DNA from 4 places in the Rhodoferax sp. GW821-FHT09E07 genome. Region 1 is predicted to be linked to each of the others. Evidence: predicted binding sites of a transcription regulator. Region 1 holds the regulator's gene; each other region holds the start of a gene.
What was found. The regulator sigma-54, encoded in region 1, starts transcription at its own class of promoters, with help from an activator protein. The targets are predictions, from matches to a motif close to TGGCANGNAANCTGCTTT.

Region 1 (5,516 bases):
GCGCCAAAGCGGGCGCCCTCGCCCTCCCCAGCCACACCGCCGATGCCGATACGTTCGCCATAGGGCGGGTTCAGCACCATCACGCCGCCGCCCTCAATCGGGGGCATGCGCTGCAGCGCGTCGCCGCCGCGGAACTCGATCACATCGGCCACGCCGGCGCGCTGCGCGTTGCGCTGCGCAAAGTCCACCATGCGGTGCGACACATCGCTGCCGTAGATCAGCGCGGTCTGGCCCGGATCGGGCTTGACCACGTTGGCAGCAGCCTCGGCCTTCATGTCCGCCCATTCCTGCGAACGGAAGGGGCGGTATTTCTCGAACGCAAAGCGACGCAGCGAACCGGCCGCGATGTTGCAGGCAATCTGCGCGGCTTCAATGGCCACGGTGCCGCTGCCGCAGCAGGGGTCGTACAGCGGCATCAGGTCGTCGTCCCCCGAGGCCCAGCCGCTGGCGGCAATCATGGCGGCGGCCAGGGTTTCCTTCAGCGGTGCATCGCCCTTGTCTTCGCGCCAGCCGCGCTTGAACAGCGGCTCGCCCGAGGTGTCGATGTACAGCGAGCAGGCGTCGGTGGTCAGGTGGGCGTAGATGCGCACATCGGGCCACTGCGTGTTCACATCAGGGCGCACGCCGTTGGCCACCTCGCGGAAGCGGTCGCACACGGCGTCCTTCACCTTGAGCGCGGCAAAGTTCAGCGAGGTCAGCGGGCTGTGCTGCGCCGTCACCTCGACCTTGATGCTTTCCTTGGGGGTGAACCACTGCTCCCACGGCACTTGCAGGCCGGCGCGGTACAGGTCCTGCTCGCTCCGGTACTCGGTGTACGACACCAGCACGAGCACGCGCTGGGCCAGGCGGCTGTAAAGGTTGAGCAGCATGGCGTGCGCAAACGAGGTGCGCACGGCCACGCCGCCACGCTGCTTGGTCACGCAACCGGGGGGCAGACCGGTGATCTGCAAAATCTCCGGCGCCAGGTACTCCTCCACGCCGGCTGCGCAGGGGAGAAAAAGGGTCAGTTGGTTCATAGCGCTTTGCGGAGTGAGGCGGGGGCGATCTTCAGGCCCTCGCGGTATTTGGCCACGGTGCGCCGTGCGCACTCGATGCCCTGCTCCTTGAGCATGTCGGAAATCTGGTTGTCGCTCAAGGGCTTTTTGGCGCTCTCGGAGGCGATGAACTGCTTGATCAGCGCGCGCACCGCGGTGCTGGAGGCATTGCCACCGCTCTCGGTGCCCAGGCCCGAGCCAAAGAAGTACTTAAGCTCAAAGGTGCCAAACGGCGTGGCCATGTACTTGGCCGTGGTCACGCGGCTGATGGTGGACTCGTGCAGGCCCAGCTCGTCGGCAATCTCGCGCAGCACCAGGGGGCGCATGGCGAGTTCGCCGTGGGTGAAGAAGTTTTTCTGCCGCTCCACGATGGCCGTGCTCACACGCAGGATGGTGTCAAAGCGCTGCTGGATGTTCTTGATGAACCAGCGCGCCTCTTGCAGACGCTGCTGCAGCGCAGCGTGGCCCGCACCGTCGCGGCCACCACGGTGGTTGCGCAGCACATTGGCGTAGATGTCGTGCACTTTGAGACGCGGCATGACGTCGGGGTTGAGCTGCACACGGAACTTCGGAATGCCGCCGGCCTTGCCGATGGCCACCACGAGCACGTCGGGCACGATGATGTTGCGCTCTACGTCCACAAAGCGGCGCCCGGGCTTGGGCTCCAGCCGGGCGATCAGCGCAATCGCCTCGCGCACCAGCGTGTCGCTGCCCACACCCATCTGCACCAGACGCTTGATGTCGCGCCGCGCCAGCAGATCCATGGGCTGGCGGCAAATGCCCAGCGCGACCTGCAGCACCTCCAGGCGGTCATGCTCGCCATCTTCTTCGGCATTGGCCAGCAAATGGGCTACTTGCAGACGCAGGCATTCGCCCAAATCGCGCGCCCCCACGCCCACAGGCTCCAGGCTGTGCAGCAGGCCCAGGGCCACGGTGAAGTGGTGCGCCAGGTCCTGCAGTTGTTCTTCGTCGCCGGGGTTCAGGCTGCGCGCCAGGTCTTCCAGCGGGTCTTCCAGGTAGCCATCGTCGTTGAGGGATTCGATGAGAAAGCGCAGCGCGGCCGCATCGGTGGCATTGGTACGCAGGCTTAGGGCCTGGCGGTGCAGATAGGCTTGCAGCGATTCGGTGGAGCGCGCCAGCTCGGTGGCGTCCTTTTCTTCGTCGTCACCCAGGTTGTTGGCCTTGGCCTTGGCGTCCACACCCCACTCGCCATCGTCGGGCGTCATTTCGGTGGTGCCGTCGCCTTCCCAGTTGGGTTCGTCGCTGCTGCTCAGCGGCGCCGCTTCTTCATCGCTGGAGGCTCCAGCCCCCGTGGATGTTGCGTAGTCAGCTACAGAATTAGGAGCGTATTCAGCGTCACCGGTCTCTGACAGCCGATCGCCTTCGCTCACCGTTGCGTCGGAGGTGCTGAGCCCGAAGTCCTCGCGCTCGGCCCGGTCCTCGGTCAGTTCCAGAAACGGGTTTTCGTCCAGCATCTGCTCCACCTCCTGGCTCAGCTCCAGCGTGGAGAGCTGCAGTAGACGGATGGACTGCTGCAACTGGGGCGTGAGCGCCAGGTGTTGGGAGACGCGTAAGGAAAGACCCTGCTTCATCACATCTTGAAGTGTTCGCCGAGATAGACGCGGCGCACATCGGCGTTGTTCACGATCTCGGAGGGGGTGCCCTGCGCCAGCACATGGCCGTCACTGATGATGTAGGCGTGGTCGCAGATGCCCAGGGTTTCGCGCACGTTGTGGTCGGTGATCAACACCCCGATGCCGCGTCCCTTAAGGAAGTTGATGATGCGCTGGATCTCGATCACCGCAATCGGGTCGATACCGGCAAACGGCTCATCCAGCAGGATGAAGCGCGGCCGCGTGGCCAGCGCCCGTGCAATCTCCACCCGGCGCCGCTCACCGCCCGACAGGGCCAGCGAGGGCGATTCGCGCAGGTGCTCCACACGCAGATCCTGCAGCAGTGCGGTCAGGCGTTTTTCAATCTCGACCGACGTGAGCGGCTCGCCCGCCTCGTCGCGCTGCAGCTCCAGCACGGCGCGCACGTTGTCTCCCACATTGAGCTTGCGGAAGATGGACGCCTCTTGCGGCAAATAGCCCAGTCCCAGGCGCGCGCGGCGGTGGATGGGCATGTGCTCGATGGACTGGCCATCAATTGTGATGTCCCCAGCGCTGGCGCGCAGCAGGCCCACGATCATGTAGAACGAGGTGGTTTTGCCCGCACCGTTGGGGCCCAAGAGGCCGACCACTTCGCCGGTGCGCACGGCCAGCGAGACATCCTTGACCACCTGGCGTTTGCCATAGGATTTTTGTAAATGCCGGGCTTCCAGCCGCCCGGTACTGGTGTCCGGGGCTTCTTGGGGAATGTCGCTCACTGGGCGGGCTTCTCAAGTTGCGGCGTGGCACGCAGGGTGGCGCCGGGCTGGGGCGGCGTGGCGGCCTCGGACTCGGGTTTGGGCGTCAACATGGCGCGCACGCGGCCGGCCGGGGCGGCAGCCGTCTTGGGGGCGCCGTCCACGGTGAATTTGTCGGTCAGGTTTTCATAGAGGATGACGGCGCCCGTCACCTCATCGGCCAGCGTGGCCCCGCGCAGGCGGCGCAGCTGGGCTTTTTTGACAAAGCGCACGGTGTCGGCCTTGCCGTCGTACTCGATGGTGTCGCCATCACCTTCAATGAACTCGTCCAGGCCTTCTCGCTTTTGCCGGAAAAACGCGGGAGTGGCGGTCGAACCGGTCACCACGCCGTACTGGTAGCCATCGGGGTCCTGGCGCACCTCAATCTGGGCGCCACGGATCAGGATGCTGCCCTTGGTCAACACCACATGGCCGGTGAAGACACTGACCTGCTTCAGGTCGTCATAGCGCAGGGCATCCGCCTCCACGTTCATGGGCTTGTTTCGGTCGGCTTTTTCGGCCCACGCAAGGCCGCCTGCGCTGGCAAACACCAGCGACACGGTCACAGACAGGATGGTTTTTTTCATAAAGGCACGAAACTTGCTCGAAAAGCGCTTCGGCCATTGTACCGAGCGCTTTGCGCATTTCGCGCCTTGGCGGGTTCAGCCGTCGGCGTTAATTTTTTTGACCAACGCCTGCAACACTTCGGCAGCCCGGTCGTTCTCCACCTGGCAGGTGCCCGCATTGGCATGGCCGCCCCCGCCGTAGGACAACATCAGCTCGCCGATATTGGTTTTGGAGCTGCGGTTGGTGATGGACTTGCCGGTGGCAAACACGGTGTTCTGCTTCTGCAGACCCCACAACACGTGGATGGAAATATTGGTCTGCGGGAACAGCGCGTAGACCATGAAACGGTTCACTGCAAAAATGGTGTCTTCGTTGCGCAGGTCCAGCACCAGCAGGTTGCCATGCACGGTGGAGCAGCGCAGCAGCTGCTCCTTGGCCTTGGCGGCGTGGTCAAAGTACAGCTCCACGCGCTCCACCACATCGGGCAGCTGCAGAATCTCGTCAATGCCGTGGTGGCGGCAGTACTGGATCAAATCCATCATCAGCTGGTAGTTGCTGACGCGGAATTCACGGAAGCGGCCCAGTCCAGTGCGCGAGTCCATCAGGTAGTTGAGCAGCACCCAGCCCGTGGGGTTCATGATCTCGTCGTGGCTGAAGCGGGCCGAATCGCCCTTGTCCACGGCTTCCATCATGTCGTGGAAGCGGGCCGGAAAGCGGCTGGCGCCGCCATAGTGGTCGAACACCACGCGCGCGGCCGAATCGGCGTCGGGCAGGATGATGTGGTTGGGGCGCTCGCCCGTGTTGCGCACGGTCTCGGACTCGTGGTGGTCAAAAGCCAGGTGCACGCCGGGCACATAGGGCAGGTTGGTGGTGATGTCGCGGTCGGACACCTCCACCTTGCCATCCTGCATGTCCTTGGGGTGGACGAATTTGATCTCGTCGATCAGGTCCAGCTCGTTGAGCAGCACCGCACACACCAGCCCATCAAAATCACTGCGGGTGACCAGCCGGTACTTCTGATGTGCCATGGGGAAACTCTCCACAAAGGGGTTGAATGACAAATCATTCTAGCCCTGTGGATTGCCTCTGCGGCCCGCGCAGAGGCGTGTTTTTTAGCGGGCGGTACGCGCTTGGACGATCAGCGCGTCCACGATCTGCAGCGCGCGCTGCATGTTGCCGGCGATGGAGCCATCGGTGTAGTAACGGCCAGCCACACCCAGGGCGGGCACGCCTTCCACCTTGTAGGCGTTTTGTAGCTGGGCGGCCTTGGTCGCCTTGGTAGCCACGCTGAACGAGCTGTACTGCTCGACAAATTTGGCCTTGTCCACGCCCTGCTTGGCCACCCATTCGACGATGGCATCACCACCGCTGAGGTTTTGCCTCTCCACATGGATGGCGGCAAACACCTTGGAGTGCAGCTTTTCCACCAGGCCCATGGCCTCCAGCGCGTAGTACAGGCGCTGCTGGGGCACAAAGCTGTCCTGGAAAGCCACAGGCACGCGGCGGAAGGACACGTCCTTGGGCAGCTT
Region 2 (5,516 bases), on a different contig from region 1:
CCAGCGCATCGCGCCTTCGGCCAACGAGAAGTCCTGCCAGTCGCTGCTGTCCCCGGTGCGAAAGTCCACCGGGTAGGCCGTCACGTTCCAGCCTGCCTTGGCAAACGTGGCCATGGAGCGCGGCATGTGCCAGGCGGAGGTCACCAGCAACCAGCGCTGCGTGCGGTCCACGCCCGGCAACTGTGCGGTCAGCACTGCGTTCTCATAGGTGTTGCGGGAGGCCGATTCGTACTGCACCTGGGGCCCGCTCACACCCATGCTGTCAAAGAACATCTTGGCGCGCTCGGCTTCGGTTTGGCCAACACCCATCAGCATGCCCTCGCCCCCGGTGAACAGCATGCGAAGCTTGGGGTTGCTGCGCAGCATGGCCACTGGCGCAGTCATGCGCTCGGCCGCATCGTTGAGCATGGGCTGTAGGTGGGCCTGCTGCGTGCGACCTGATTCGGTGGCACCGCCCAGCACGACCATGCCCACATAGCCACTCAAGTCGGCCTGGGGCGCCAGCTCGGGGTATTGGGCCTCCAGTCGGCGGATGACGAGCTCGGGCAGTGGCATCCAGGCCGTGAGCACCATCAGCACCAGCGCCAAACCCAGCAGACGCTTGCCAGCCCGCGGGCGGCGTTGCAGCACCAGCAGGCTGAGCACCATCACGACAAACACCCACAGCAGGGGTTGGGACAACAGGCCAATAAGTTTGGAAGCAAGGAACATGGAGTGCGGGTTATTTGGTGTCGTCCGGCATGGGGCGTGCTTGTTGCATCACGGCGTCCACGGACTGTTTGACTTGCTGCTGGATCTGCTGGCTCTGTTGTTGCGGCGTGGCGTCGGGCGCAGCCCCAGGCACCACTGCCGTGGCGCTGCCCATTTGCTTCTTGGCCAGCAGGCCCACAATGGCCAGTACGACCAGCAAACTGACGATTCCAAAGAGTGCGCGCATGGGGAGCTCCAATAGAAGGCGGAGCCGCATTTTGACCGATGGTGCTGGCGCACCGTGGCAAGATGTGCGCTGTTTTGCAATTGGTGGGAGAACCATGGCGCGCATTCTTGTCGTTGACGACGACGCAGACCTGCTGAAGTCCCTGTCCATGCGCCTGCGCTACGAGGGGCACGACGTGACCTCAGCCGACGGTGGCCCCATGGCGCTCTCCAAGCTCGACCTCGAAGTGCCCCACATGGTCATCACCGACCTGCGCATGCCCGAGATGGATGGCCTGCAGCTGTTCGAGGCCATCCACCGCCGCTTCCCACTCATGCCCGTGGTGATCCTCACGGCCAACGGCACCATCCCCGACGCCGTGCGCGCCATGCAAAAAGGCGTGTTCGGTTACATCACCAAACCGTTTGAAGGCGCTGCGCTCATGCGTGAAGTGGACCGTGCCTTGGCCATCTCCAGCGCGCTGGGCGCCGACATGCCGGGTGAGGCGCCCGGCGAGCGCTGGCGCGAAGCCATCATCACGCGCAGCCCACGCATGGAAAAGCTGCTGGCCGAGGCCCGCAGCGTCGCGCAGAGCGATGCCTCGGTGCTCATCCACGGCGAAAGCGGCACAGGCAAAGAGCTGCTGGCTCGCGCCGTGCACGCCTCCAGCGCGCGGGCGGATGAAGCCTTTGTGGCCGTGAACTGCGGCGCTATCCCGGAGAACCTGGTGGAGGCCGAGCTGTTTGGCCATGTGAAGGGCGCGTTCACCGGCGCCGTGCGCGACAACCCTGGCATGTTCACCAGCGCCCACAAGGGCACGATTTTTCTGGACGAAATTGCCGACCTGCCGCTGGCCATGCAAGTCAAGCTGCTGCGCGTGCTGCAGGAGCGCGAGGTGCGCCCCGTGGGCGCCAGTAAGCCGCACAAGGTGGACGTGCGTGTCATCTCCGCATCGCACCGCACGCTGGAGGCCGAGGTGGCTGCCGGCACCTTCCGCGAAGACCTGTACTACCGTCTCAACGTGGTGGGCCTCACGCTGCCGCCGCTGGCCGACAGGCGTGAAGATATTCCGCTGCTGGCCAACTACTTTTTGCAAAGCCTGGCGCTGCGCTACGCCAAGCCCGTGCGCACCTTTGCCCCCGGCGGGCTGGAGCAGCTCAGCGTGGCGCCCTGGCCCGGCAATGTGCGGCAGCTGCAAAACGTGGTGGAGAAGTGCGTGGTGATGAGCCCCGGCGCCGTCATCCCCGCCACGCTGGTGCAAAGCGCCATCAGCACCCAGGGGCCCGAACTGCTCTCGCTGGATGAGGCGCGCAAGGAGTTTGAGCGCGACTACCTCACCAGTTTGCTCAAGATCACCAACGGCAATGTGGCCCAGGCCGCCAAGCTGGCTCAGCGCAACCGCACCGACTTTTACGCGCTGATGGCTCGCCATCAGCTGGAGCCTGCGCAGTTCAAAAACTGAGTCTTCCGGACTGGCCAAACTGTCGGCAAACACCGACACCCTAAGTCGTTGATTTCATTGAAGTTTTGGTTGATGGGGCAAGGGCGTGTCGGTGTTTGCCGACAAACCATTCCCTGCGGTTTTTGCTAAGTTGTTGATTTCGTTGAAGAAAAGTTTTGGCACGCTTCGTGGGTAGTAGTGCGGGTCTTATTCAACAAGTACCGAAGGAAAACACCATGAACTCCGAACAAATCAACCTCGTCCAGGCATCGTTTGAAGATGTGCGCCCCCTCGCCGCCACTGCGGCCGAGCTGTTCTACGACCGCCTCTTCACGCTGGACCCTTCGCTCAAGCACCTGTTCAAGGGCGACATGCCCAACCAGGGCCGCATGCTCATGTCCATGATCGGATCGGCCGTACACGGTCTGAAGGACCTGGACAACTTGGCCCCCGTGCTGCGCAACCTGGGCGCCCGCCACGTGGGCTACGGCGTGCGCGAAGAACACTACGTCACGGTGGGTACTGCTCTGCTGTGGACGCTGAGCGCCGGTCTGGGCGAGAAGTTCACCCCCGAAGTGCGCGAAGCCTGGACCGCGGCTTACGGCCTGCTGGCCGACGTGATGCAGTTTGGCGCGTTGGAGGCCGAGCGCATCAAACGCCATGAGCAGGACATGACGGTTGCCTGAGGGCGGGTAGCGTCAGCGCTCGTAGGGCAGCAAAGCCTTCGCCGCTTCGATCCTGTCTTTGAGCGCAACAGCAGGATCGTTCATCACCTGGGTCAGGAAGGCCTTCGGGCCCACCACGACGCCTTCGCTCGAGGCGTTGACCGTGGATGGGGCTGGCGGCGTTTCTGGTTGCGGCGTGCCACGCAAGAGATCCAACGCGTCGTGAAACTGGGACACTTTCATGGACTTGAGCCGGGAGAGGATGTCCGCTTGCTGGTCCAGATTGGGAGCAATGTCCAGCCAGGGCTCCTCGCCGAAGATTGAGGCAAGGTCTGCGCTCACGAAGGCCGACCAGTTGCCGCTCTCTTGAAGGGCCGGCACCCGGTTTGCTTGGACCGCCTCCGCGTTCCCACTCAATGCAGGGGACGGAAACAGGCGAACCCGCTTGGCAGGCACCGCGCTGAGGTATTTGCGCTGCAGCAGCGCCAGGAATTCAGCCGCGTTATCGGCACGGATGGGTTCGGCCACAGAGAACCACAGCTGCAGTCCGTCGGTTCCTGACACGGCAATAGCCGTCGCAGGCAGTTCCCATTCGCTTTGCGTGCCATGCCATACGGCGGACAGGTCTGGCCACTCCGCAGGTTGGGCTATCTCCAGCACCATGGCTTTGACGCCGCCCTCCGGGGTAATCAGACACCCCTGCGCTGGGGGCGCCGGGTCGGGCACCTCATACAGGCGTGCAAATTCGGCGCTAAAGCGGCTCATGGCCTGTCGGCATCAGCTGCACTTGGGGTCGCACACGGCCTGGGATTTGCCGATGAACTTGCGCGATTTCAGCTCACTGCGTGGGCGATGCTTGCCGCACAGGAAGCACGACATCGTGGCTGCTCCGGGGTTGGATGCAGTCAGGAATGGCGATCCTCCCACTTTGGACTTGTAGCGCAAGCCGTCTTCCAGAATCTTGGTTTTGTCTGCAGGTTTACTCATGCCCAATTTTACGTTGCCGCTGGCCCGAATACTGCTTGCCATGGCGCCATGGGAGCGTCAAAAACCCTTGTTACTATGGGTCTGACTTTGAATTGAACCGAAAGGTGACACCGAATGCAGCCAATGTCTCCGTCAGCCAGCGTGAGCACCCAGCCTGAGGACATCAGCCATGGGTTGAGAGATTCGGCGCGTTTTCGTTTCTGCTCTGGAAAATGCCAGGGTGAACGTCCTCCCGAAGGCGGCGTGGAGCTGGCACCAGGACGCTGGCGTTGCAACATTTGCTGGATGGAGATGGCCAGAAAGCGGAGCTAGCCGGCCTGCCCGTGAAAAGCCCGCGGCTCTCGCGGGCAACGGTTTTAAAGCGCCACATCCCAGGGCGGCCTATAGCCCAATCTGCCGGCCAGAAAGTCCACGAAGGCGCGCACGCGCGGTGGAACCAGTCGCCTTTGGGGCATGACGGCCCAGATGCCGGTGGCGGATAGCGGGTAGTCGGGCAAAACCACCTGCAGGCGCTTGGCCTTCAGGTCTTCGGCCACATGCCAGGAGGAGTGCAGCGCAATGCCACTGCCGGCCACCGCAGCGTCGCGCAACAACTCACCGAAGTTGCTCTCCAGCCGGCCCTGCACCTGCACCATGGTCTCACCACCGTGTCCGTCACCCATCGTCCAGCGGTCCTGGCGGCCATTGGCGCCTGTGAGGATCAGGCAATCGTGGTGGGCCAGATCGGCCGGCATCTGCGGCGTGCCTCGCTGCGCCAGGTAATGGGGTGAGGCGACCAGCACACGTTGATTGGGCGCCAGGCGTCGGGCCACCAGCGTGGAGTCCGCCAACGCACCCACACGCACGGCCAGATCGAAGCCGGCGGTCACCAAGTCCACCACGCGGTCATTCAAGTCCACATTGACGCGCACCCCGGGATGCAACGCCATGAATTCTAGCAACAGCGGCGACAGGTGCAATCGCCCGAAGGTGGCAGAGGTCGTGACGGTCAGCGTACCGCTGACCAGCTCGCCAGACTGGCGCAGGCTGCCCACCAGGGCATCCAGGTCCTCCACCAAGCTACGTCCCTGCTCGGCCAGTGCCAGGCCCTCCGGCGTAGGGTGCAGGCGGCGTGTCGTGCGGTGCAGCAGGCGCACGCCCAGTTCTTTTTCCAGCCGCGCCAGGCGCTGGCTGGCGACGGCCGGGCTCAGGTCCAGGCTACGTGCGGCGGCGCTGATGGAGCCCTGGTCCAGCACGCGCAGGAAGAGGGCGAGGTCATCCAAGCGTTCCATTTATAGGTATTTATTGAAAGTGATTCGCCATTTTGCTGCTTTATTTAAAAACTGCAAATCACGACCATAGCGGTATTCACTTTTGGAACGCCCTTATGAAATCCCCTACCTCTTCCAACCGACTACCTCCAGCGCTGTTCGCGCTGACGGCCGGCGCCTTTGGCATAGGCACCACCGAATTCGTCATCATGGGCCTGCTGATGCAGGTATCCAGCGACCTGGGGGTGTCCATTGCC
Region 3 (5,516 bases), on a different contig from region 1:
CCGCTGCTCAGCGTGCGCGACAACCTGCTCATGGGTGCCTTCACGCGCTCGGACAGGGATGGCGTGGCCAGGGACATGGAGGCCGTCTACACCTACTTCCCCATCCTGCGGGAACGTGCCACGCAGGACGCAGGGCTGCTCTCGGGCGGGCAGCAGCAGATGCTGGCGATCAGCCGCGCGCTCATGGCCAGCCCCGACCTGATCCTGCTGGACGAGCCCAGCCTGGGCCTGAGCCCGAAGCTCACCAAGGAGATCTTCGAGATCGTAGTGCGCATCAACCGCGAGCGCGGCACCACCATCCTGCTGGTGGAGCAGAACGCCAACATGGCGCTCAACGCGTCGGACTACGGCTATGTGCTGGAGAACGGCCGCATCGTCATGGAAGACACCTGCGCCCACCTGCGCGAGAAAGACGACATCAAAGAGTTCTATCTGGGCATGAAGGAAGACGGTGTGCGCGGCGAACGGCGTTGGAAAAAGAAGAAGACCTGGAGGTAACGCAGCATGGGCCTCTGGGACACCTCCTCCATACAACCGCGCCATGACATCGTCATGGCTGGCGACACCATTCCCGCCATGTTCTGGAACGCAGTGGCACAACGCGGCCCGAACATCTGGATGCGGCAAAAGCACCTGGGCCTGTGGCGCAGCTGGACGTGGAACCAGACCGCCGACGCCGTGCGCGAGATTGCCGGTGGCCTCATTCATTTGGGCTTTGGTAAGGGCGACACCGCCTCAATCCTGGCCAATACCGTGGTGGAGTGGGTGTGGGCCGACCTGGGCATTCTGTCGGCGGGCGGCGTATCCAACGGCATCTACCCCACCGACGCGCCCAGCCAGGTGCAATACCTGTGCGAAGACTCCAGTACCAGCGTGCTGTTTGTCGAAGACGACGAGCAGCTCGACAAGGCTTTGGAGGTGCGCGACCAGCTGCCGTGCCTGCGCAAGATTGTGGTGCTGGACATGGAGGGCCTGCGTGGCCTGAATGACCCCGGCGTCATCAGCCTGGACACGCTGCGCGCATTGGGACGGGCCTACAACGCAGAGTTCCCGCACGCTGTGCCGCAACGCGTGGCGGCCTGCCAGCCGCAGGATCTGGCGATTCTGGTCTACACCTCGGGCACCACGGGCAAGCCCAAGGGCGCCATGCACCTGCACCAGGGCCTGGTGTTCACGGTGCGCGGCTTCAACACCCTGATCGCGCAGAACGACCAGGACGAGCGCATGTGCTTTCTGCCGCTGTGCCACATTGCCGAACGCATGGGCGGCGAGTACTACGCGCTGTACACCGGAGCCAAACTCAACTTTGTGGAGAACCCGGAGACCATCCCCGAGAACGTGCGCGAGATTGCGCCCACGGTGTTCACCGCCGTGCCCCGCGTGTGGGAGAAGTTCTACTCTGGCGTAATGATTGCCCTCAAGGAAGCGGGATGGGTGCAGCAGGCTGCCTACGCCTGGGGCATTGGGGTGGGCACGGCGATTACCGATCGCGTGTTGGCGGGCCAGCCGGTAGATGGCTGGCTGAAATTCAAGTTCAAGGTAGCCCAGGCTCTGGCGCTGAACAATGTGCGCAAACTCATTGGCATCCACCGTGCGCGCTACCTGGTGACCGGTGCGGCGCCCATTTCGCCGGACCTGGTGCGCTGGTACTTGGCACTGGGCGTGCCCATGCTGGAGGTGTGGGGCATGACGGAGACCTGCGGCGCTTCCACGGGCGTGCCGGCCCAGAAAATCAAACCGGGCTCCATAGGCCCGGCAGCCAGCTTCAACGAAGTGAAACTGGACCCGGTCACGGGCGAATTCCTGGTGCGCGGGCAGAACGTGTTTGCGGGCTACCTGAACCAGCCCGAGAAAACCGCCGAGACCATCACCGCCGATGGCTGGCTGCACACCGGCGATGTGGGCGTGGTGGACGAGGACGGCTACTTCCGCATCACCGACCGCATGAAGGACATCATCATCACGGCGGGCGGCAAGAACATCACGCCCAGCGAGCTGGAGAACGACCTGAAGTTCTCGCCCTACATCACGGACGCGGTGGTGATTGGCGACAAGCGCGCTTACCTCACGGTGATTGTCATGATCGACCAGGAGAACGTGGAGAAGTTTGCCCAGGACGCCGATGTGCCATTCAGCAACTACACATCCCTCACCCGCGCCCCCGAGGTGCAGGCGCTGATCCAGGCCGAGCTGGACCGCGTGAACCAGAAGTTTGCCCGCGTAGAGCAGATCAAGAAATTCTTCTTGCTGGAAAACCAGCTCACGGCGGAAGATGAAGAACTCACCCCCACCATGAAGCTCAAACGCAAGCTGGTGGAAAAAAAATACGAAGCCCAGATAGAGGCCATGTACCACTGAGCGGCACACCGCCGCCCAGCACTTTGACCACCAAGGAGACAACACCATGATGACACTGCGCACCTTCGCCGCACTGGGCGCCCTGACCCTGACGGCATCGCTGGCCTCGGCCCAGCAAGGCATCAGCAAGGACGAGATCTTGCTAGGCTCCATCCAGGACTTGTCCGGCCCCATCGCCGGCTTTGGCAAGCAGGCCCGCCTGGGCATGCTGCTGGCCGTGGACGAGATCAACGAGCAGGGCGGCATCAACGGCCGCAAAGTCAAGCTGCTGGTCGAGGACTCGGCCTATGACCCCAAGAAGGCGGTGCTGGCCGCGCAGAAGCTCGTCAACCAGGACAAGATTTTCATGATGGTGGGCCACATTGGCACCGCACAGAACATGGCGGCCATGCCGGTGCAATTCGAGAAGAACGTGATCAACTTCTTCCCCATCACCGCCGCGCGTGAGATGTACGAGCCCTTCCACAAACTGAAGTACTCCTACGCCGCGCCCTACTACGACCAGATGCGCCTGGCGGTACCCAAGCTGGTGAAGGAGAAAGGCGCAAAGAAGGTCTGCACCATGTACCAGGACGATGACTTTGGCCTGGAAGTGCTCAAGGGCGGCGAGGATGGTCTGAAGACCATTGGCATGGAGTTTGCCGAGAAGACCTCGTACAAACGCGGCGCCACCGACTTCTCTTCCCAAGTGTCCAAGATGCAGGCCAGTGGCTGCGACTTCATCGTGCTGGGCACCATCATCCGCGAAACCATTGGCGCCATTGGCACCGCCCGCAAGCTGGGCTATAGCCCCACCTTCATCGGGTCCAGCGCGGCCTACACCGACTTGATCCACAAGCTGGGCGGTCCCGCCATGAATGGCTTCTATGCCACCATGACGGTGCAAAACCCCTACACCGATGAGCAGGCGCCAGCCATCCGCTTCTGGGCCAACAAGTACAAGACCAAGTTCAACGAAGAACCTACCGTGTTCTCGGTCTACGGCTACAGCATCGTCAACACCTTTGCCACCGTGGCCGGCAAGGCGGGCAAGAACCTGAGCACCGAAAGCTTCATCAAGGTGATGGACACGCTGAGCATCCCGTCTGACATCTTCGGCAGCGCCCCCCAGTCCTTCAGCGCCACCAAACGCCTGGGCAGCAGCGCCTCCCGCATCTCGCAGATCACCGACGGCAAATGGAAGGTGGTGTCGGAGTATGTGGGCGACCCAGCCTTGAAGAAGTAAGGATCCCCCGCAGCGACAAAAGCCACCCTAGGGGTGGCTTTTTTTGTTAGTAGCACGCGATAGAACAGCCCCTTAGAGCCCAAACACTCGCAGGCCATCGCCTCATTTGTTACCACGTGTTTCTCCAACGGCATGAAAACTGTTTTAAATCCAAACGGGCTATTGCCCCGACTTGGTGCACAAAAACAGAATGCCTGCAAGGCAGACATCCGCCTGCTTCTCAACCAGTGGAGTGAACAATGAAACTAAAGAGACTTTTTACCGCAACGGGCATCGCAGCCGCCTTGCTGTCCGCATCGATCGCGCAGGCCAATACCAACACGTTTTCGGGCCTGACGGGCAGCATTACTTCTTTGGCCAGCTACACCGAAGACGGCATCACGGCAACGCCAACATCTGGAAGCTTTTGGGGGTGGCCTTCTGCGGGACAGCTGCACCTGGACCCCACCGGTTTTGCCGGCAATACGGTGAACTTTACCTTTGCGTCCGGCCTCTTCAACCTGAATAGCCTGGACATCAGCTTTGCCAGCAACGGCGCCGTGGGTGCCCTGACAGCTTTCGACACCGCCAACAACGTTCTGTTCACCACCAACCTCAATGCCAGTGTTACCGGCACTGTGAACTTTGGCACCTGGAATAATATTGCGCGACTGCAACTGGTCGACACCGGCAGCCACCTGAGTGTGGACAACCTGACGCTGACAGCAGCGGTGCCCGAGCCCGAAACCTATGCCCTGTTGCTGGCGGGCCTGGGTTGCATGGGTGCGATCGTGCGCCGACGCAAAGCCAAACACGTCTGATCACACGCGACCAGCAAGTTAACGGGGGCCCTGGCTCCCGTTTTCATTCATACCGATACGGCCTCAGGACACGATGTAGGCCGCCGCGCCGGTAGACAGCAGCTTGCCATCAGCCGCCAGGAACTCCATACGCGTGGAGGCTACGCGTGAGCCCAGGCGCATGACTTCGGCGCGCAACTCGAAACTCTCCCCTATGCCGGGCCGCAAATAGTCCACGCGTAAATCAATCGTGCCCAGCTTGCTGAAGCGGTGCAGGCGCTGCAAAGGTACCTCATCCATGTGGCGCGCGCCAATGGCGGCCATGACGGCCAAGCCCCCCATGGCGTCCAGCCCCGCGCTGATGACCCCGCCATGGATACGGTTGAAACTGTAATGGCCCACGAGTTCGGGTTTCATCGCGATGTGCGCCACCACGCGTTGGGGCGTGATGCTGGTAATCTTCAATCCCAATACCTGGTTGAAGGCAATGCTGTGCTCAAAGATGTGCCGCAGCCCCTCAACGAATTCGGGTTCAAACACCATCGAGGTCTCAGGGCTGACGACGGAGGTGGCGGGCACAGGGGTTTTAGGCATGGGGCACTCTCACAGGCCGAGCTGACGGCTGGCCAACTCTTTCATGATCTCTTCGGCACCGCCGCCAATCATCATGACCTTGACCTCGCGGTAGATGCGTTCGCACGCGGTGCCACGCATGAAGCCCATGCCGCCCAGAATCTGTACACCCTGGTCGGCGCAGAACTGCATGGTCTGTGTGGCGTGGTTTTTCAGAAGGCACACCTGCGCCACCCACTCGGCGCCCTTGGCGGATTTTTCACCGCGGTCGCCCGCATCGGCGCGCGCTGCCACGGTATGCAGCCAAGCGCGTGTGGACTCGATGCGCATCTTCATGTCCATGAGTTTGTGACGTATCACCTGGTGGTCGATGAGTGCGGTTCCAAAGGTCTTGCGCTGCTGGGCCCAGGCCAGGGCCTCGTCGTAACAGCATTCGGCAAAGCCCAGTGCCATGGCGGACATGGAGAGACGCTCGCCATTGAAGTTCGTCAGGATGATCTTGAAACCCGCGCCCTCCTCCCCCACCAAGTTGCAGGCCGGTACACGCACACCGTCAAAGCGCAGGTGGGCCGTGTCGGAGC
Region 4 (5,516 bases), on a different contig from region 1:
CCGTGGCCCCGCCGCACTGCGAAACCCTGGACGGCTGGCTGCTGTCGTATGACACCTCCACCATCGGGCGCGCCAAAAGCGCTGTGCCGCTGCGTCACCACAGCCTGAGCCCCGCAGCCCTGTCCGACATCTGCACCCGCTACACCGCGCGTGGGCTGAAACCCATGTTTCGGCTGGCCGATGTCGCGGGCCTGGCCGATGTGCAGGATGAACTGCGGCGGCTGGGCTTTGCGCCGACACAGCCCACACTGGTGCAGGTGGCCCCCACCGCCACGTTGGCAGGTCTGAGCACCGCCACCACCGCCACGTTGTCGTCTACACCCACTGCCCAATGGGCGGCGGTGTACACCGCGCCGGGCTTTGACCCGGTGGATGGCCAGCACCGCGTGCAGGCTTTGAGCCGCGGCCAGCATGGCGTGTATGCCAGCCTGCTGGAAGACGGCCGCGCACTGTGCGCAGGCACCGCGGTGTACAGCCAGGGCTGGGCCAGCCTGCACGGTCTGCGTACCGTGGAGGACGCACGTGGCCGGGGGCTGGCTGCGCAACTGATGGCTTGCCTGGCCCAGGAGGCGCTGCGGCGCGGACTGACGCAAACGTTTTTGCAAGTGGAAGCAGAAAACGCAGCGGCACTGTCGCTCTACCGGCGGGCCGGCTTTGCCACCGCATGGTGCTACCACTACTGGCGCGAAATTTGCGTGCCATGATGTGCCTATGACCGAGCCGCTTCGCATCGTCGTGATCAACTCAGACTTGCTGGTCGATGACCCGCAGGATGCACACGCGTTCAGCCAGGCCGAGCGCTCACGCAGCCTGCGCATCGGTTTGCTGGAAAACGGATTCAACCTGGTGGCATCACTGCCCGCCGATGTGTACTTGACCGAGCGCCTGGCGCAACTGCAGCCCGACCTGATCATCGTGGACGCCGAGAGCGACGCGCGCGACGCGCTGGAGCACGTGGTGATGGCCACGCGCGACGAACGCCGCCCCATCGTCATGTTCACCAACGACAACGACAGCGGCAACGCACGGGCCGCGGTGGCCGCCGGTGTGTCGGCCTACATCGTGGCGGGCCTGCAGACCGAGCGCATCCGCCCCATTCTGGACGTGGCCATGGCCCGCTTCCAGCACGAGCAGGCCCTGCGCCAGGAACTGGCCGCCACGCGCACCGAACTCAACGAGCTCTCCGCCGCCCTGCAAGACCGCAAGGTCATCGACCGCGCCAAGGCCCTGCTGATACAGCGCCAACAGCTCAGCGAGGAAGCCGCCTACGCCAAGCTGCGCAAGACCGCCATGGACAAGAATCTGAAGATTGTGGAAGTGGCCCAGCGCATGCTGGACGTGGCCGACCTGCTCTCCTGACAGAGGCAAACAACTGGTTACGTGTGGTTCACACAATTGGCACAAATCAGAACTAAGCTGTACCCATGCAACCCGAAATCCCTATCGAACAACTGGCCGCCGAGGTGTACGACGCCGCGCCCGCTGCAGAGCAGGAGCGCATGGTGTCGCAACTGGTAGGCAAGATCTACGAAACTGCGCCGGTTTCCGTGCGCAGCAATCTCATCCTGACGCTGATGAAGCCACTGGGCGTTCTGTCCCTCGTGGCCGTGGCCGACGGCATCTTCGCCAAAATCCGCTTTCGCGGTGGCTGGCCCGACGTGCAGGTACTTCCTGACGACGTGAAAAACGTGGAACCCCAGGACGTTGTAGCCTTGGCGCACTACGCGCAGCAGGTGAGCCTGCATGTGCTGGATGGCCTGGCCCGCGTGGTCACAGCCTCCCCGGTCATGGCCACGTCGGCCGCCGCCGCACTGCTGATCCACATCCTGATGCAACGCAAAGGCATCGAGCGCCGCGCACAAAGCCGCGGCTAGGCCCATTCCCCGGTCAACGGGCGGTGCCACCGGCCACCTTGGCGCTTGGACAAACAGCGCCCCAAACCACGTCGCAAACACTCGGCACGCGCCAGAAAAGGCCAATCCCCAGGCCGATTTTCCCGGTTTGGTGCAGTGCACAAAACCGGTGCGCCACGCCCCATCTTGAGATAAATAGGCTCCTAGCCCCCGTATTCATTGCGCAAGCAGCTCCTTAATTCATAGCAAGTCACAGCACAAACGACCTGGCACAGACATTGCATTAAACCCTGCGAGACCGGCAACGGTCATGCACTGCACCCCACCTAACGGCGGGTAGGGCGCAGGGCAAACAGGACAAAGGCGTCCCCACGGGTTGACTCGCGCACTGCGCAGTCAACCCAGTGCGGACGCCTTTTTTGTTTTTCGTTTTGTGTTTTTCACTTCTGGAGCGTGTGCCATGACTGATCTTCTGAAAGCCAAACTCAGCCGCCGTGCTGTTCTGCAAACCGCAGCCGTGGGCGTGGTGGGCATCAACCCAGCGCTGCGCGCCGCGGTGTACGCCGGTGGCTCGGACGCCCCGGAAAAAACCGAAGTCAAGATCGGCTTCATCCCGCTGACCGACTGCGCCAGCGTGGTCATGGCCTCGGTGCTGGGCATCGACAAGAAGTATGGCGTCACCATCGTGCCCAGCAAGGAAGCCAGTTGGGCCGGTGTGCGCGACAAGCTGGTGAACGGCGAGCTGGACTTTGCCCATGTGCTGTACGGCCTGGTCTACGGCGTACACCTGGGCGTGGGTGGCCCCAAGAAAGACATGGCCGTGTTGGCCACGCTGAACAACAACGGCCAGGCCATCACCCTGTCCAAAAAGCTGGCCGACAAAGGCGCAGTGGACGGCCCTGGCTTGGCCAAGCTGATGGCTGCCGAGAAGCGTGAATACACCTTCGCCCAGACCTTCCCCACCGGCACGCACGCCATGTGGCTGTACTACTGGCTGGCCGCCAACGGCATCAACCCCTTGGCAGACGCCAAGGTCATTACCGTGCCACCGCCCCAGATGGTCGCGAACATGCGTGTGGGCAACATGGACGGCTTTTGCGTGGGCGAGCCCTGGAACCACCGTGCCATCATCGACGGCATTGGCGTGACGGCCACCACCACACAAGACATCTGGAAGGACCACCCCGAAAAGGTGCTGGGCACCACGGGCGATTTCGTCAAGAAGTACCCCAACACGGCGCGTGCCGTGACCGCCGCCATCCTGGAAGCCGGCCGTTGGATCGACGCCAGTCTGTCCAACAAAAACAAGATGGCCGAAACCATTGCCGACAAGAGCTATGTGAACACCAGCGTGGACGCGATCAACCAGCGCATCCTGGGCCGCTACCAAAACGGCATGGGCAAGACCTGGGATGACCCCAACTACATGAAGTTCTACAACGACGGTGCAGTGAACTTCCCCTACCTGTCCGACGGCATGTGGTTCCTGACGCAGCACAAGCGCTGGGGCATTTTGAAAGAGCACCCCGACTACCTGGCCGTGGCCAAGCAGATCAACCAGATCGACATCTACAAGCAGGCGGCCACCGCCAGCAAGACCCCCGTGCCCAAGGACGTCATGCGCAGCAGCAAGTTGATGGACAGCACGGTGTGGGATGGCAAGGACCCCAAGAAATACGCCGACAGCTTCAAGGTCAAGGCCTGAGCCGCGCCCTTCACCGAACAGGAGATTCTTATGGTCAGTGCTGTTTTTCACTCCCCCTTGGCCCCAGCGGCCGACGGGTCTGCTATCAAAAAGGAAGCTGCCAGCGCAGTGTCCACGGGGGCTGGCATGCAAAAAACCACCAAACCCGCAGCTGTGGTGGCAACGCCCGCCGTTGCCAAACCCGGCTACGACTGGCGCGGCCTGGCCCTGATGGTGCTGCCCCCCGTCATGGGTCTGGCACTGCTGGTGGGCATCTGGGCCTTGGTGAGCATTGGCACCAAGAGCAGCATTCCCAGCCCCTGGGAAACGCTGCAGCAGGCCATCACCATCTTCAGCGACCCGTTCTACCGCAAGGGCCCCAACGACCAGGGCGTGGGCTGGAACGTGCTGAACTCGCTGCAACGTGTGGCACTGGGCTTCGGCCTGGCCGCTGCGGTGGGCATTCCAGCGGGTTTCATGATCGGACGCTTCGAGTTTTTAAGCCGCATGTTCAACCCGCTCATCAGCCTGCTGCGCCCGGTGTCTCCGTTGGCCTGGTTGCCCATTGGCCTCTTGGTATTCAAGGGTGCGAACCCCGCCGCCATCTGGACCATCTTCATCTGCTCGATCTGGCCCATGGTCATCAACACGGCAGTGGGCGTGCAACGCGTACCGCAGGACTACATGAACGTGGCCCGCGTGCTGAACCTCTCTGAATGGAAGATCGTCACCAAGATCCTCTTCCCCTCGGTGCTGCCCTACATGCTGACCGGCGTGCGCCTGGCCGTGGGCACGGCATGGCTGGTGATCGTCGCGGCCGAGATGCTGACCGGTGGCGTGGGCATCGGCTTCTGGGTGTGGGACGAGTGGAACAACCTGAACGTCAAGAACATCATCATCGCGATCTTCGTGATCGGCATCGTCGGGCTGATTCTGGAATACGCCCTGATCAAGATCGCAACCGCATTCACATTCGAAGAGGTGAAGTCATGAGCACTGTGTCTGCCAACCCCAAGTACATCGAAATCCAGGGCGTGGCCCAGACCTTCAAGACCAAGAAGGGCCTGTTCCCCGCGCTGCGCGACATCAACCTCACCGTGGCCAAGGGCGAGTTTGTGGCCCTGATCGGTCACAGCGGCTGTGGCAAGTCCACGCTGCTGAACCTGATTGCCGGGCTGACCACGCCCACCGAGGGCTCGCTGATCTGCGCCAACCGCGAGATCAACGGCCCCGGCCCCGAGCGTGCCGTGGTGTTCCAGAACCACTCGCTGCTGCCCTGGCTCACTTGCTTTGAGAACGTCTACCTGGGCGTGGAGCGCGTGTTTGGTGCGGGCGCCAAGAGCACCGGTGCTGCATCGGAAAACAAAACCCAGCTGAAAGAACGCACCGATGCCGCCCTGGCCCTGGTGGGCCTGACGGCCGCTGCGCACAAGCGCCCTGGCGAGATCAGCGGCGGCATGAAGCAGCGCGTAGGCATTGCCCGCGCGCTGGCCATGGAGCCCAAAGTGCTGCTGATGGATGAGCCCTTTGGTGCACTGGACGCGCTGACACGCGCCAAGCTGCAGGACGAGTTGCTGGAGATCGTGGCGCGTACCCAAAGCACGGTGGTGATGGTGACGCACGATGTGGACGAGGCCGTGCTGCTGTCCGACAAGATCGTGATGATGACCAACGGCCCGGCAGCCACTATTGGCGAAGTGCTCAGCGTGGACCTTCCCCGCCCGCGCAACCGCGTGGCGCTGGCAGACAGCCCCGAGTACCTGCACTACCGCAAGGCCGTCATCGACTTCTTGTACACGCGCCAGGCCCACGTGGAGAAAGCCGCCTAGGTACGCGCACCACGTGTGCAGTCAAGGGCGCCCTGCGGGGCGCCCTTTTTTTGTGCGCAGATCGCACTCAAATCAGGCACAGATCGTGCATGTATTTAGGCACGACCAACGAAGGTCTAGCAGTCTTGCGGTGGAATGCATGCCATTCTG

Region 2: the regulator sigma-54 is predicted to act here: its motif matches at 2,535-2,552, upstream of AC07OE_RS01190 (globin family protein).
Region 3: the regulator sigma-54 is predicted to act here: its motif matches at 3,712-3,729, upstream of AC07OE_RS11490 (PEP-CTERM sorting domain-containing protein).
Region 4: the regulator sigma-54 is predicted to act here: its motif matches at 2,121-2,138, upstream of AC07OE_RS07490 (CmpA/NrtA family ABC transporter substrate-binding protein).

The regions. Positions count from the first base shown of each region.
Region 1 covers NZ_JBWKOP010000009.1:104,487-110,002, reverse strand. The annotation lists gene AC07OE_RS18340 (THUMP domain-containing class I SAM-dependent RNA methyltransferase) at 1-1,016, opposite strand, end outside; gene rpoN (RNA polymerase factor sigma-54) at 1,013-2,626, opposite strand; gene lptB (LPS export ABC transporter ATP-binding protein) at 2,626-3,402, opposite strand; gene lptA (lipopolysaccharide transport periplasmic protein LptA) at 3,399-4,007, opposite strand; gene AC07OE_RS18320 (exopolyphosphatase) at 4,083-5,015, opposite strand; gene AC07OE_RS18315 (thiol:disulfide interchange protein DsbA/DsbL) at 5,100-5,516, opposite strand, start outside.
Region 2 covers NZ_JBWKOP010000001.1:237,588-243,103, forward strand. The annotation lists gene AC07OE_RS01175 (YdcF family protein) at 1-711, opposite strand, end outside; gene AC07OE_RS01180 (hypothetical protein) at 722-937, opposite strand; gene AC07OE_RS01185 (sigma 54-interacting transcriptional regulator) at 1,032-2,378, shown strand; gene AC07OE_RS01190 (globin family protein) at 2,594-3,043, shown strand; gene AC07OE_RS01195 (hypothetical protein) at 3,056-3,787, opposite strand; gene AC07OE_RS01200 (hypothetical protein) at 3,800-4,009, opposite strand; gene AC07OE_RS01205 (LysR family transcriptional regulator) at 4,366-5,280, opposite strand; gene AC07OE_RS01210 (MFS transporter) at 5,376-5,516, shown strand, end outside.
Region 3 covers NZ_JBWKOP010000005.1:211,190-216,705, reverse strand. The annotation lists gene AC07OE_RS11505 (ABC transporter ATP-binding protein) at 1-498, shown strand, start outside; gene AC07OE_RS11500 (AMP-dependent synthetase/ligase) at 505-2,358, shown strand; gene AC07OE_RS11495 (ABC transporter substrate-binding protein) at 2,408-3,583, shown strand; gene AC07OE_RS11490 (PEP-CTERM sorting domain-containing protein) at 3,823-4,383, shown strand; gene AC07OE_RS11485 (thioesterase family protein) at 4,447-4,956, opposite strand; gene AC07OE_RS11480 (acyl-CoA dehydrogenase family protein) at 4,966-5,516, opposite strand, start outside.
Region 4 covers NZ_JBWKOP010000003.1:356,146-361,661, forward strand. The annotation lists gene AC07OE_RS07475 (GNAT family N-acetyltransferase) at 1-704, shown strand, start outside; gene AC07OE_RS07480 (ANTAR domain-containing response regulator) at 712-1,359, shown strand; gene AC07OE_RS07485 (hypothetical protein) at 1,425-1,874, shown strand; gene AC07OE_RS07490 (CmpA/NrtA family ABC transporter substrate-binding protein) at 2,314-3,558, shown strand; gene ntrB (nitrate ABC transporter permease) at 3,589-4,530, shown strand; gene AC07OE_RS07500 (ABC transporter ATP-binding protein) at 4,527-5,366, shown strand.